DNA from 3 places in the Neobacillus sp. Soil_C_43 genome. Region 3 is predicted to be linked to each of the others. Evidence: riboswitches for the same ligand, from Rfam matches in the RefSeq annotation. Region 3 holds a riboswitch; each other region holds the start of a gene.
What was found. Region 3 has a riboswitch for cyclic di-GMP ahead of AC3A54_RS19475 (DUF5667 domain-containing protein). Riboswitches for the same ligand answer to the same signal wherever they lie in the genome.

Region 1 (5,142 bases), on a different contig from region 3:
TCCCGTTCAACATCTTGCTGCACCTTGCGTTGTTCATCATATTTATCCAAAGCTTGGTCATCATCTTCAGGATCCGCCAGTGCCAATGTCTCGCTATACTGATTCATAATAGTGATGTTTTCTACCGGCAAGTTAGGGACACTGCGGGAAACTAGCGTATATAAAGCCTTTATTTGTTGGGAACTTAGTTTTTCACCCGGTTCCACTTCTACCATTACTGAAGCACTTGCTTTTTGTTCATCTCCTTGTTGAATGAACACTGAATTTTCAGGTAAGGTCACAATGACCTCCGCATTTTTAATTCCAGCCACATGTTTAATCACTTCAGCTACTTGATTTTGCATCGCTTCACGTTCAAGAATATCGTACTGTCTGTCAGTTGCTCCAAAAGAAAGATTTTGACCAAAAATATCGTAGTTAATTTTGTTGTCTTTTGGATACCCTTGAGAGGCAAGACTAACTAATAGATCTGGTGCATCTTTTTTTGGCACTTCTATACTTGTTCCCGTGTCGGAAAGTTTATACTCTGTGTAGCCTTCCTTGTCCAATTCTGCTTTTATGTCTCCAACTTCCCTTTGGGATAATTGACCTGTGTATAATGGTACATATTGAGGTCGTGACGCAAAGAAGATAAAGGTAGAAAGGGCAACTAAAAGAAATAAAAATGTCCCTATGATGAGTCCTTTTTGTTTTGAACTTTTGGAGTTCCACCAACTGCCAAATAGCTCTCCTGTATGTTTAAGTTGATCTATCCATGATCGATTCATTTCTCACCCTGCCTAGCTTTCTATCATTCTTTAAAATTGCATCCGCATCATTTCTTGGTAAGCCTCTACTGCCTTGTCCCTAATAGTAACGGTTAGTTCTAAAGCAACCTTCGCCTTTTGTGATGCAATGGTTACATCATGTATATTATCAATTTCCCCTGCCGCAGCTTTGACGGTTAAATCAGAGGCTTGCTTTACTGTTGTATCGACGTTTTCCAGGTACCCTTTAAGTACGCCCGAAAACGTGTTTGGAGTCGAACTTGATTCCACATTTTGAATAGGATTTTGATTAATTTTGATTAGTCCACTATTTATACCAGAAACGTTCATTTATGTTTCCCCCTAACGGCCTATTTCTAAAGCCTTTAACATCATTGATTTTCCAGTATTAAATGAAGTGACATTCGCTTCATATGCTCTTGAGGCAGCCAATAAATCTATCATTTCCTTTGAAAGGTCAACATTTGGCATCATGACATAGCCATCCGCATTCGCATCAGGATTTGATGGGTCAAAAACCATTTTGAATGGTGTCTTTTCATTAACTATGCCTGAAACTCTAACTCCTTGGAGTTGGGATTGTGATTGTTTTTCCATTGCCCCTTGTAAAACTTGATTAAATGATTTCTCTCTTGGTTCCATCATCACCATTTTTCGTCGGTAGGGTTCCCATTTTCCATTTACAAAAGTTCCTCTTGTCGATTCTGCATTCGCAATATTGGAAGAGACAACATCCATTCGTAGACGTTGTGCGGTCAAGGCAGATGCACTAATATTTAACGAATCGAACATGTTCTTTAACTCCTTCCTTTAATCGCTATTGATAATTGTTGAAATTCACTGTTAATTTGTTCCGTAAGTGTATAATACCAGAGTGAATTTTTTCCCATGCGAGTCATTTCTTCATCAATATCTACGTTGTTCCCGCTGTTTTGCATGACGGTGTTCGTATTCTCAACAACGCTTGGTGAAGGAATAATGGATGGTCTTCCAATGACCAAATGGCGGGCATCGGAACGATTTCCTTCAAAATTTGTTTGATTAGTTAAGTGTTTTTTCAATATATCCTCAAAAACTACTTGTTTGGCTTTATATCCAGGTGTTTCAGCATTTGATATATTATTAGAAATCACCTGTTGGCGTAAACTAGAAGCATCTAATGCCTTTTGTAGGAGGTTAATATTAGTCAACTTTCTCCTCCTCCTTTCCACCTATAAAACTTTGACATTTTTCGATAAATATCAACAAAATTATTAACATTCAATCATCAATATACTATAAAAAAGGTATTTAAATCTACACTTTTTTTACATAGTAAAAGTGTGTTATAGGAACATTATTTGAATATCAAGCTTTTAACTGGCCAAAAAACTTACTCACGCCTGTAACCCAATGATTATTCAGATTAGTAGGGTCATTCTCTGCACCAACAGGGGCATATTTTCCAGCAATTTTAGTTATGCTTGTTAGCCCCATTCCAAGATAATTCTTACTTATATTTCGAGCCATATCCATAATGCTTTCTTCAATAGAGGAATAGGATCTTAACCCATTTTTCCCCATCATTCCAGCGATGTTATTTTTAACATTGGCTGCTTTTGATGTTCCATTACCCGTTTCATGTTGAGCAATCGCTGCCAATAATGCTGGATCAACATTATATCTTTGTCCAGCTTGAATAAATGTTTGTCCCATCCCTTGCAATTTTCCGCCAAGCCCTTGATTAATTTTTTCAGCACTTATGGATTGAAATCGTAAAGATTCTCCTGAGTTAGCCGCAAACGAATCCATTCCCATATTTGAATTTTCATTGGTAAAGGTCATGTTTTCTATAAAGGAAGGAAACGTGGGTTGGATGGAAGATGGTGCATCGCCATTCATCATTTCATTTAAAACCGATGTAAAAAGGTTTGCAAATTCAGAATTAGTCGTCCCCATTTGTGAAGTTAATTTTTCATTACGGGACAATGTACTAGTTAACATAGTTTTGGTAAACCAATCATCACCTATTTTCAATGGAAAGCTCCTTTCTTCTTCATTTTTATATTCTGCTAAGTCCATAGCGAAAAAGAAGCGTGACTACGATTAATGCATCCGTGGTCACGCACAAGTATGTGTCAAACTTGACAACATTTTAAATACGATTGCATTAAATTGCACCTTCTAAAATCTTGCTTACATCACCTAAACATTCTTCCGTAAGCATTGAAATGCATGTTAGCTGACCATTTTCAATTTTCCCTTCAACTAGGACAATCGTATTGGTATCATGTTCTTGTTTCATTGCCAGAATTTGTTTCCCCATATAAACTACATTTTTCACAATAAAGTAGGACCGATTGATTGGGTATCCAAGCGTTATTTTAATTGGATGCTTGAAAAATGGTTTCTTCTTTTTAAATTCCATTAAATTTAAAATCTTACTATTAGCACGTTCGTCTGTTTTAATTTGTTGCAGGAACATTCTTTTTTCCTCTCCTTAACTGAATGTTAAAGAATATAAAAATAACCCCGCCTTTTTGAAGGGGGGTTAACAGACAAAAATATCTTTCAGTTGGGTATAGAAGTCCTATACCTTTGTAGACATTTTATACCTAGGTAAAACACCCTATCTTTTGGCAGCTGGCTGGCATAGTGATTTTCTCCTTAGCCCCTTTAGCTTTGCGCCACTGATTTTCATCAGTTTTGCCTTGATCGAGATTCAATGTTTTTAGTATCTAAATAATCTCTAATCAAATAATAGAATGTTTTAACAATATCGAATATCCGACCATTTTCCCATTTTTGTCGAATCTACTGGGTATTTAGTCCTAAATTATAGAATATTACGTAGATTTATTAAGAATCATGTCATAAATTGTCATTTATTCAAATTTTTATGACTCGATCTATGACTTTTTTACCTTTTAGAATCTAAAAAAATTCCATTTGTTTGCTTACTATAAGTCCTATATTGTTGAGAGACAAGTTTTTGCTTCTTTTGCTGATTAATAAGGTTTTTTGTTTCTTTGAGATTTTCATCTAATAGAGGTGCCATTTGTTGATCTAACAAGTAAGTGTCTTTTAACAATTGCTGCTCATTTGAAGTATATACATAATTCTTTTCGTGGTTTTTTTGCGCATCCACTCTACTCATTAATGCCTGTCTGTCATTAAGTAGTTTTTCAAATTCCTCATAATTTTCTTCTTTTAAGGAACTGCACATCTCTAGTGTTACTTCATAAATACTTTTTAGTATTTCTTCCATTTTTATCTCAGACCTTAGCTTTTTATTTTGGCTTGTTTCATTGCAGTTGACCAGGTATCCGATAATTCGACAGCGAATCCTTCAACTTCATCTAGTATTTCCGAATTCTTATTAAGATTCGCTTCGATTAACCGGGATTTCATATAATCATACATAGTAAGTAATTGTTCCGCTACACTATATTCTTTTTTTAAGGTTATCATTAATTCACTTAAAATATCCTGTGCTCTTAAATTATAGTTATTGCTATCTTCAAAGTTGTTATTTTTTAGAGCTGATTTAGATAATCGAATAAATTTGACTACTCCTTGATATAACAAGAAGGTAAGATCTTCTGGTCTTGAAGTTGTGACAGCTTGTTTTTGATAAGTTTGATAAGGATTATTTAGACCCATAATTATTTCTCCTTTTTCATTCACACATTTTCGTCTATAAAAGATTATCGGATAAACTATGTAATAGTTAAGTTCTTTGAAAAAAAACATAACAAAAAATATAAATAAAAGGGTCTGTTAAACTTGCCTGTTGATTTCCGCTTAAGGCACAAGCGGTCCGTGGGTGTTTCGGCGAGCCTCCTCGGCCAAAAAAGCGCTTGCGGGGTCTCCCCTGAACCATACTCCCACAGGAGTCTTCGTGCCTTCCGCTTCAATCAACAGGGTGTATAAATCAACACTGTTCTTTAACACAGCCAAATAAAAAAAAGATAGTCCAATTCAAAATGGAGTATCTTTTTTTTATTTGCTTAGCTGCCGACCTGGAGAACAATTCCAAACCCATCAATAAGATAGTTAAGTCTTTGATTATACGATTTGAGGTTTTGAATTTTAGCTGCATCCCCCAATTTATTAAATGCAGTAATTTCTCTAGCAAGCTTAGAAACTTCTAACTGTAATTCGTCATTTCGTTTTTTCTCTTGTCTTAGTTGCTGTTCCCTCTTAACTAGCTTTTCCTTAAGGGCTTCTTTTTCATGATTGATTGTCGATTTCATTGTCTCAACTTGTTGAACAGCTTCCTGGTTTTGAAGTGCCATATTGGTTAATTGGTATAACCCTCTCAACATTTCATTTAGGTTTAGACCGGGAAGTTGTTGTACGTTCGTAATAAGCCCTGACAAAATATCTAGCAAAT
Region 2 (5,142 bases), on a different contig from region 3:
GAACAACATTGCTGAAAACATCATTTACTGATCAGTTGAAGAAACGAATCCTCGTAATGGACGGAGCCATGGGAACGATGCTGCAACGAGTCCACCTTACCGCTGAGGATTTTGGCGGAGAGGAATTCGAGGGCTGTAATGAAAACCTTAATTTAACTGCTCCCTCTGTTATAGCCAATATTCACCGAGAATATCTTGAGGCTGGCGCAGACATTATTGAAACCAATACGTTTGGGGCAACTAGCCTAGTGCTTGATGAATACGGTCTTGGCTACAAAGCCTATGAAATCAATAAAATCGCTGCGATGATTGCGATTGGTGAGGTGCAAAAGGTATATTCAGAGGACTGGCCACGTTTTGTTGCTGGTTCGATGGGTCCGACTACGAAAACATTAAGTGTGACTGGCGGAACTACCTTTGATGAACTTGCGGCAAGTTACGAGGAACAAGCAATTGGCTTAATCGATGGCGGCGTTGACTTGCTGCTTTTAGAAACAAGCCAGGATATGTTGAATGTAAAAGCTGGGTTCGCTGGTATCCAAAGTGCTTTTTCGAAGACAGGTACTACACTTCCGATTGTGATATCGGGTACGATTGAACCGATGGGAACCACTCTTGCGGGACAGTCTATCGAAGCGTTCTATATTTCAGTTGAGCATATGAAACCAGCTGCAGTGGGACTAAACTGTGCAACGGGTCCAGAGTTTATGCAGGATCATATTCGTTCCCTTTCCAATCTTGCGACAACTGCCGTTAGCTGTTATCCGAATGCTGGTCTGCCAGATGAAGAAGGACACTATCATGAAACACCGGAAATCCTTGCGAAAAAGCTGTCTGATTTTGCTGCGCATGGCTGGTTAAATATTGTTGGCGGCTGCTGCGGCACGACTCCTGAACATATTAGTGCTATTTCAGAAGCAATGAAAAACTATCAGCCGCGGGGATATGAGCCATCTTCAGTGCATATGGTTTCCGGAATTGAACCATTTGTTTACGATGACCCGACACTACGTCCGATCATGGTGGGAGAGCGCACGAATGTCATTGGCTCTCGTAAATTCAAACGGTTAATCACCGAAGGGAAATTTGAAGAAGCGTCAGAAGTTGCACGGGCACAGGTGAAAGGCGGCGCTCATGTCATTGATATCTGCCTGGCTGACCCTGACCGCGATGAAATCGTGGACATGGAAAATTTCATTAAAGAGGTCGTAAAAAAGGTTAAGGTACCTCTTGTAATCGACTCAACCGATGAGAAGGTTATTGAAAAAGCACTCAAATATTCGCAAGGAAAAGCGATTATTAATTCGATAAATCTTGAGGATGGCGAGGAACGTTTTGAAGCGATTGTTCCTTTGATTCATCGTTACGGTGGAGCGGTTGTTGTCGGTACCATCGATGAGGAAGGTATGGGAGTTACTGCCGAGCGCAAGCTTGAGATTGCTAAACGATCTCATGATTTGTTGGTAAACAAATATGGACTCAAACCACAGGACTTAATTTTTGACCCATTAGTTTTTCCAGTAGGGACTGGGGACGAACAATATATCGGTTCTGCAAAAGCGACCGTGGAAGGTATCAAGTTAATTAAGGAGCAGCTTCCAGGGGTGCAGACGATTCTTGGAATCAGTAACGTTTCCTTTGGATTACCACCGGTTGGAAGAGAAATTTTGAATTCGGTATTCCTTTATCACTGTACACAGGCTGGTTTGGATTACGCCATTGTAAATACGGAAAAGTTGGAGCGCTTTGCCTCCATTTCTAAGGAAGAAGTTACATTAGCGGAGGATTTGTTATTTAAAACAACTGATGAGACGTTAGCTGTTTTTACAGAGTTTTACCGTGGTAAAAAGAAAGAAGCGAAGAGCACGGTTCCAAACATGACTTTAGAAGAGCGTCTCGCCTATTATGTCGTGGAGGGCACGAAAGAAGGATTATTACCAGATTTGGATTTGGCGCTGGAAAGCTATCCTGCTCCGCTTGATATCATTAATGGACCGTTAATGAATGGTATGAAAGAAGTTGGGCGACTATTTAATGATAATCAATTGATTGTGGCTGAAGTTTTGCAAAGTGCAGAAGTGATGAAAGCAGCGGTATCTCATTTAGAGCCGCATATGGAAAAAGGCGATGTGTCTGCCTCAAAGGGCAAAATTATATTAGCTACTGTAAAAGGTGACGTCCATGATATTGGTAAAAACCTTGTTGACATTATACTGAGTAATAATGGCTATGATGTGATAGACCTCGGGATTAAAGTGAATCCAACTGATTTAGTTCAAGCTATTCTTAGGGAAAAACCAGACATGGTTGGATTATCCGGTTTACTAGTTAAGTCAGCACAGCAAATGGTGTTAACGGCTCAAGATATGAAGGATGCTGGCATCTCACTCCCTATCTTAGTTGGCGGTGCTGCACTATCCCGTAAGTTTACCGATACGAAGATTGCTAAGGAATATGATGGACTTGTGCTTTACGCTAAGGATGCGATGAATGGATTATCACTGGCAAACCAACTGCAAAACCAGGAGGAACACCAAAAGCTGTTGGATGAGAAGGCTGAAAAGCTTGCTGCATTAGAGGTACCAAGAGAGTTACCTGTCCGCTCTACAGGATCTGTTGCAGTGAAAGTGAAGCCGGCTATATCCACAGAGGCACCAGTCTTTACGCCAATGGATACAAAAAGGCACATTTTAAAAACCTATTCCTTATCTCATATTGAGCCATACATCAATATGCAGATGCTGATTGGACATCATCTCGGTGTTAAGGGGAAGGTTGCTAACTTGCTTGCTGAAAAGGATGAAAAAGCAGTAAAAGTAAAAGAGGTTGTAGACCAACTGCTAGCTGATGCAAATCGTGAAAATTGGATTACACCGAATGCTGTTTATCAGTTCTTTCCGGCACAGTCAGACGGAAATAAGATTTATATTTATAATCCTGAAAATCATGATCAAGTTATAGAAACTTTTGATTTCCCACGTCAGGATTCCGCGCCACATCTTTGTTTAGCTGATTTCTTAAAATCGGTTGACAGTGGTGTAATGGATTATGTTGGCTTCTTTACCGTAACAGCCGGTAGAGGGATTCGCGAAAAAGCGGATGAATTCAAGTCTGCCGGTCGTTTTCTGGAATGCCATGCTCTCCAGGCATTAGCACTCGAGACTGCAGAAGGCTTTGCTGAATTAATTCACCGTCAAATACGCGACCGCTGGGGCTTCCCGGATCCACTTGATTTTTCCATGCAGGACCGATTTGCTGCTAAGTATCAGGGACAACGTTTCTCCTTCGGATATCCGGCCTGCCCAGATTTAGAAGACCAGAAAAAGTTGTTTAAATTAATTCAGCCTGAAGAAATTGGAATCCAATTAACAGATGGTTGTATGATGGAACCAGAAGCTTCGGTTTCTGCGATGGTGTTTGCCCATCCAGAAGCGAGATATTTTAATGTGTTAAGATAATCATCTCAATGTAAAAAGAGTGACTATTTTTTAGTCACTCTTTTTACATATGGTTCATCATTACACAGCCTGATATTTATGTAAGAATCTTTGACTTGCAAGATTAAGATTATTTATGCACTCTTTTTTTATGTGATCCTCACATATAAATTCATTCATTAATTCATCTTTTAATTCGGAGTAAATCTCCATCACTTCTTCACGTGCCAAATTAATGTAACTTCTCTTTTTGGCAAAACTCATGATTTCCTTCTCAAAATATTCAATAGAACCAAAAAACACCTTCAATTTTCCACCCATCCTTTTATGTTTTTTTCAACGAATAAAAAGCCTCCAAAAAGAGGGGGACTAACAAACCGTAATGCCGTAGAAGTTTTATTCAAACATTAGATTCCGTTCTTTTTGGCAACCCGACTATCATAGTCATATGACCTTAGACTCGTGGCTTTGCGTCCTTTTTTTTCAAAAAGTTTGCCTTTTTCACTGTATACCTTAATAGTAAAATCTAACTAGGAACAATTCAATGTTTTTCGTCAATTTTTTACAAAAAAATTGATTTTTTTAACAATTTATGAGCATTTATGCCCCTGTGAACATTTCTTGACATTTAATAATAAATACACTATAGTTACCTAGGTAACTAATTATGTGTAGTAACGGAGTGCATTTATGATAACCCACGAATTATTCCATACTCTTCACCAGCTTTCACGTCATCTCACTAACAAACTCAATGAAGCATTGAAGCCTATGGGCTTATACGGTTCTCAATGGGCCGTTATTTTTGTTTTAAAAAACAAAGGCTCGCTAACACAGAGAGAACTTTGTGATTATCTTTTTGTTGAGGCACCGCCCATGACGCGAACCATCCAACGCCTCGTTAAACAAGGCTATGTTAGACAGGTGTCAGGTACAGACAAGCGGGCAAAGTACATTGAATTAACAGAAGAAGCATTGAAATTATATCCCGAATGGGAAAGTGTTGTGAACGAGGTCAACCAGACATTACTGCAGCATTTTCCATTAACATCTCAAGAGGAATTACTGTCATTGCAATCTAGCTGGTTAAAGCAGCTTTTATAAAGGAGTGCATTACATCTATGAACAAACCCAAATTATGGACGAAGGATTTTATTAGTGTATCTTTAAGTAACTTTTTTCTTTTCTTAACTTTTTATATCCTGCTCGTCACTCTTCCCACCTATGCGTTGGATGAATTACATAGCAGTGCATCTGTCGCGGGATTAATGACAACCGTATTTTTACTATCCGCCATCATCTCACGTCCGCTTGCTGGACAGTGGCTCGAACGCGCGAGTAATAAGAAAGTTCTCTTATCGGCGCTCATTATTTTCTCTGCAGCCTCTCTTCTTTACTTTATTCCTAAAACAGTCGCCGGTTTTCTAGTTATTCGTCTGCTTCATGGTGTTGGTTTCGGTATGGCAACAACAGCAGTCGGAACAATTGTAGCTAATATCATTCCAGCTTCACGTAGGGGCGAAGGAATGGGATATTTCGTCATGTCAACGAATATGGCAATGGTTTTAGGACCATTTGTCGGATTGATGGCTATTCAGCAATGGGGGCCAAACACCCTATTTATTCTCAGCGTCATTGTTGCGGTCGGTTCTCTTATTACTGGACTAAGTGTTAAATTGAATCATTCAGAACAGCTGGATCAGCC
Region 3 (5,142 bases):
TTGATATGAATTTGGACCGTGGGGACGGTTCTGGAGGCTTTTTTCTTCAAGAAATTTATATGAGCCAGGGGAGCCGTCCCTTTGTGGAAGTGATGATGAGAAGAGATACATGGGTCATTCACCTAATATTCATATGGCCATAAACTGAAGGTGGGGTGATGAATGTGTTACTACGGAATCAAGTGGACCCAGCTACCTATCATCAGAAATATTTTCGTCCATCTAGTTTACTGGCTTTAAATTTAAGATTTACCACTTCGGAGTTCTTGCAACCGTATGTTGAAAAAGCACACGACCAAATTCAGATACCAGCAGAATGGACTAAAACCCCTGAAGATACTCTTCTCAATTATTTTAGTATTTTGCGTGAAGCTGAAAACTTGGGAGGGCGAAGCTGCGGAACGGTTGGTCATGCACGGACTCCATTTCCACTGGCTTACAATTTTTTATCTAAGGAATATCAAAAAACGTTAACCTATGAAGACTATTTTCGTTCGTTTGCTGGGATTGGGCATACGAGTTTGATCAAGCTTTGTCGGGTGCCTGATGGAAAACGAGGTATACGTTTTTTTTATGAGATTGAAACAATTGAAGGGTTTAAGGGTAAAAGTGCGGAGTATTTTGGTTATTCTTACGGATTTATTCAGCTTGTTCACGGACAAGAAGGGTATCGGATTGCAGATTTGCAGCAGTTTCCGGAGGATTTTCTATGCGCACCGTACCATCTTTGGCAGCATGATGCAGAAGCAGTTATTGATATTAAATATGGATATTGGTGCAAGTTGATACAGAAAAGATACCCAACGATAAAAAATGGGTATGTTAAGCATATTTATTTTCACGGTACCGATGGCTTTGATTATCATTTTATATTCTTTACACTAACAAATGGAACAGACATCGAAATCGCTCAATTTCGTAAAGTTGGTGAAAAAACATGGAAACAGGTGAAAATGAAGCCGGAAGAAGAGTGCTTAACGGTAAAAGGGATTAAAAGATAAATTGCCAAAGGTTTCCAGGGGAAGGTTGTCAGGGGGACGGTTCTGCTGGCTTTTTTCTTCATCAAAGATTTTTTTGTGCCACAAGAACTGTCCCAGTGGTTTCGCCTCGAATTTTGTCGAAGATTGATAGGTTTTTAGAGTTGTGGATAGTGATAGAATGAAATTGCAGCTGAATATTGTTGGGGTGGTTGGTTGTTAATCTTCTTTCTGTTTTAGGAAAGGAGGTGATAATCATGGAAACATTTCTTGAAATTCTAAGAGAAGTTCTGAAGGGAGTTGTGCGTGAATTGAGCGCTTATTTCTTTCGGAAAAACGTTCTAGAAAACAAGAAAACCGCCCTACGCCGTCGTAAGCAAAAGGGTGGTTCTCAAGACAAACAATAAGCTTTTTGACAACCACCACCCTGACGGTTGAGGTTGCTGGGAGAAGTGTTAGCGCACTTCTCTTATTTATTATATTTCCATTATACATAAAAGTATTCCTGTAGAAAAGGAGAAATCCTCGGAGACCGGAGACCAAGGGGACGGATCTGCTGCTTTTTTCTTCATCAAAGATTTTTTTGTGCCACGAGAACCGCCCCTGTGGTTTATTCCTGTGATTTATTATTCTATCTCTAATTGTTTCTTCAAAACACTCTGTACTCGCTGTTTTTCCTCTGTAGATACAATTCCATAATAAATTTTATTGATTTTAGTTCCTTGTTCCTTTATTTCCATTTGCTGAATGTCTTTTGCTGCGTCTTTATAATACTTTTGGATATTTAACATTTGTTCAAAAGTAAGATTTGTTTTTACATTGTTCCCAAGTGCTTTGAATATATTTGAATAATTAGTTAAGCTCGACAAGCTTGCGCCTTCCTTTATTACTGCTTGAATAATTTGGCGTTGTCGCATTTGTCGACCAAAGTCACCTCTTGGATCCTCATGTCTCATTCTTGAATAGCTTAATGCTTTCGCACCATTTAACTTTAATTCACCTTTAGGAAACTCATATCCACCAGAAGTAAATTGTAAATCATTTTGAACGGTTACTCCTCCAACCGCATCGACAATATCTTTAAAACCTTCCATATTAATTTGTACATAATAATCAATTGGGATATCAAGGAAGTTTTCTACTGTATCCATGGCCATTGGAACTCCACCAAAGGCATACGCATGGTTAATCTTATCCTCTTTCCCTTTTCCAACGATCTCCGTTCTAGTATCACGTGGAATACTTAGCATCTTAACAGAATGATTGTTCGGATTAACAGTTAACACAATAATCGAGTCTGAACGACCACGATCACCTTTGCGTTCATCTACTCCTAACATTAATACAGAGAAAGGATCCTTCTTCGATAACTCAACAGGCTCCTGACGTTTTTCCGATTGTTTACGCTCAATTGGTTGGTGCATGGTTTCTACCGCATTTTTAAGAGAGTGATAGACAGAATAAGCGTAAACTCCAACACCGATAAAGAGAATTAGTAAGATAATTCCCGTTACCTTAAGCCATTTTCTCTTCTTTTTTTCAGTTTTCATCAGATAAATCCCCCAAGAAGTATATTAATTTAACTATTATATATGGTCCGAAAGTATTTTACAATTTTTTCAAATTAGGCCTTTTTTATTATAAATCAATCTCTTTGTGGAAGATATTATGTCAATTTTGTTAGTAAGGGTGATCGACTTCAAGCTGGGAGACAGAGGTTCAGTCACTCCATTAAGTACCTTTCCATAAAAGAAGCTTTCAGACCTCGACATTCTTCTCAATGATTTTATACCAAGAGTCCTTTATTTAGTTGGTTTTACCCCTGTGTTAATTAATCGTCTGATTAGTATCGAATAAGGGGGTAGAGAGACGAAAGAAGGCATTTCTCATGAAAATTGTTCTTTTTAAGGGAAGGATAGGGGGGAGTTCTGTTATATCTGCGACAAAGTTTTTATCTGATATCTAGGAGAAAGTCTTTATTCTTGCGGATTCTAGCAGTTCCAATTAAACGTTTGAATAGTAAAACATATAGGGGAAAGTGATGAATTTTGTTTAAATTGAGGGAATTGGGAGTGGATAGAGCAATGGTGACTAGTTAAGGTCCTTACATAACAATAGTCGCAATAACAACCTCGAGTTCATTTTCATAAAGGGAGAAATTTGTCCATTTCTTGACATTTTGTTCTAGAATAAGAAGATTCAAGGGAATTTTCGTATACTGTTTTTTGAAAATTATGTATTATAGATTTAATAGGGAAAAAGTCTTACTAAATTTAATGATGAGTAGGTAATAAGTATGCCGTATTATTCATTTCGAGAAGTTTGGACACCTTTGAGGCTTTTTAATATTCGATTTTTTATTGATAACAATGATAATAGTTTTTGGATCAAAATGGGGAATCAACCGAGAAAGAGGCTAACAAAATAACGGTTAAAGAAATTATTCTAACAGGAAAGAGCTCTGTCTGCACAGAGCTCTTTCTCATTATTTTCAGCTAAAGCTACATCTTGGATCAATCATAGTTGTTGTTATTCCTCCATTAGTACAGCCCATGAAAAGGATATATAACTATATTAAGGAGAAATTAAATGATTTTGAAGAGATTAGTATAAATCAGGAAACAGGAAAATAGGAGGTAAATTATAGAAGGTCATGGTATTGTTTTTGCGGCCGAAGATTTCAGAGGATTTGACCGTAATCTTGCTAGAGAATAGCTACTCCTTGTTTCTTGCATATAATTAGATGGATCCAGATTAAGATCTGTAATATAGGGATTTACTCACAATCTATCATGTGGAAGTGTATGTTTTGCATAGTAAAAAAGATATACAATTCCTTATTTTTAATATATATTTAAATTAAATAATGCTGAACAAATAAATTGAGTTATTTTGTTCTCATTTGAAAAAGGCAAATCTATTGAAAAGTAGAGACGCAAAGCCACAGGTCTACGGTATTTTTACTATGATGGCTGGGCTACCAAGTGAAGAATGGAAAAAACTCAATTTTTATATTGGGCTATTTCTGCATTCTTCCTTTACAAAACTAGTTTAGGAGGATTTTTTTATGCCAAAAAAAGAAGTTTTATTCACCAGGAAGTTCCGCAATGTACTTGCCACCACTGTTCTAACGGCAGGATTCACTTTCTCTATGGGAGGTGGACAAGCATTTGCGGATGAGAATGAGGTTCAGGTTGATCCTGCAGCAGGAGATACAGTTCAACAAGGAACTACGGATCCTGTAACCGATTCAACCGTAACAGATGAAACTACGGATCCTGCCGATCAGGAAGAGGCAACAGAGGGAACAGCTACAGATGGAGCGACTGAAAGTACCGACGACGCCGTTACAGAAGAAACACCAGCAGATGAAAGTACCGATGTAACTCAAGAAGAAAGTCCATCCCTTGTCCCTGGTGACTTTTTCTATTTTGTTAAAGTAATGACAGAAAAGATTCGCCTTGCGTTTACTTTTGATGACTATGAGGAAGCTCAATTATTAGCTGATTTTGCAGCTGAACGTATTAAAGAAGCAAATGTTCTACTAGCAGAAGGAAAAACTGAAGAAGCAGAACAGCTTTTAAAAGATGCGATTGCCACGCAGGAGCTTGCTGGTGAAAATTTACCAGATTCTACAGAGTCTTCAGAGGAAACGGAAGGTACTACTGAACAAAAGGATACAGATGTAGTAGAAAGTAAGCTTGCTAATAACATAGATGCGCTATTACTCGCTTTAGAAAAGGTTGAAAATCCAAAAGCTCAACAAGCGATCATGAAAAACGTTCAAAAGACTTTCGAAAAACTTCAAAAGAAGATGAGCAGGCTTGAAGAGTTAGATTCTAAGTTTGCTGAAAAAATGAGTGATATTGAAGGAAAATTAACTGATGGAAGCATTTCTGCTGAGAAGGCTGATCGTGAGAAGAAAAAGCTTCAGGAGGAATTAGGCAAGAAAAAGGATAAGGTTGAAGAAGAAGTAGCTGGCGACGTTGAGGAAGTAAGTACGGAGGCAGCTGAAGAGACAGAAGAAGCTGGTAAAGAGGAAGCTAAAAAAGGGCAAGAAACAGCGGCGGTTAAAAAAGTGGAAGATAAACAAACTGAAGCTGTAAAGCAGGCACAAGAAAAACAACAAGAAGCAACGAAAAAGGCTGAAGAAAAGCAACAAGAA

Region 1: another riboswitch for cyclic di-GMP. It lies ahead of AC3A54_RS06660 (hypothetical protein); the one in region 3 lies ahead of AC3A54_RS19475 (DUF5667 domain-containing protein).
Region 2: another riboswitch for cyclic di-GMP. It lies ahead of AC3A54_RS14550 (hypothetical protein); the one in region 3 lies ahead of AC3A54_RS19475 (DUF5667 domain-containing protein).

Annotation. Positions count from the first base shown of each region.
Region 1 covers NZ_JBDGJV010000003.1:68,098-73,239, forward strand. Annotated here, with positions in the region: gene fliF (flagellar basal-body MS-ring/collar protein FliF) at 1-767, opposite strand, end outside; gene fliE (flagellar hook-basal body complex protein FliE) at 798-1,097, opposite strand; gene flgC (flagellar basal body rod protein FlgC) at 1,110-1,559, opposite strand; gene flgB (flagellar basal body rod protein FlgB) at 1,565-1,957, opposite strand; gene AC3A54_RS06655 (glucosaminidase domain-containing protein) at 2,115-2,783, opposite strand; gene AC3A54_RS06660 (hypothetical protein) at 2,917-3,231, opposite strand; cyclic di-GMP riboswitch class I at 3,382-3,467, opposite strand; gene fliT (flagellar protein FliT) at 3,667-4,014, opposite strand; gene fliS (flagellar export chaperone FliS) at 4,029-4,409, opposite strand; gene AC3A54_RS06675 (hypothetical protein) at 4,757-5,142, opposite strand, start outside.
Region 2 covers NZ_JBDGJV010000010.1:91,434-96,575, forward strand. Annotated here, with positions in the region: gene AC3A54_RS14540 (bifunctional homocysteine S-methyltransferase/methylenetetrahydrofolate reductase) at 1-31, shown strand, start outside; gene metH (methionine synthase) at 9-3,458, shown strand; gene AC3A54_RS14550 (hypothetical protein) at 3,519-3,740, opposite strand; cyclic di-GMP riboswitch class I at 3,860-3,944, opposite strand; gene AC3A54_RS14555 (MarR family winged helix-turn-helix transcriptional regulator) at 4,128-4,541, shown strand; gene AC3A54_RS14560 (MFS transporter) at 4,559-5,142, shown strand, end outside.
Region 3 covers NZ_JBDGJV010000016.1:84,165-89,306, forward strand. Annotated here, with positions in the region: gene AC3A54_RS19460 (hypothetical protein) at 159-1,001, shown strand; gene AC3A54_RS19465 (hypothetical protein) at 1,235-1,384, shown strand; gene tagU (polyisoprenyl-teichoic acid--peptidoglycan teichoic acid transferase TagU) at 1,604-2,527, opposite strand; cyclic di-GMP riboswitch class I at 3,878-3,962, shown strand; gene AC3A54_RS19475 (DUF5667 domain-containing protein) at 4,045-5,142, shown strand, end outside.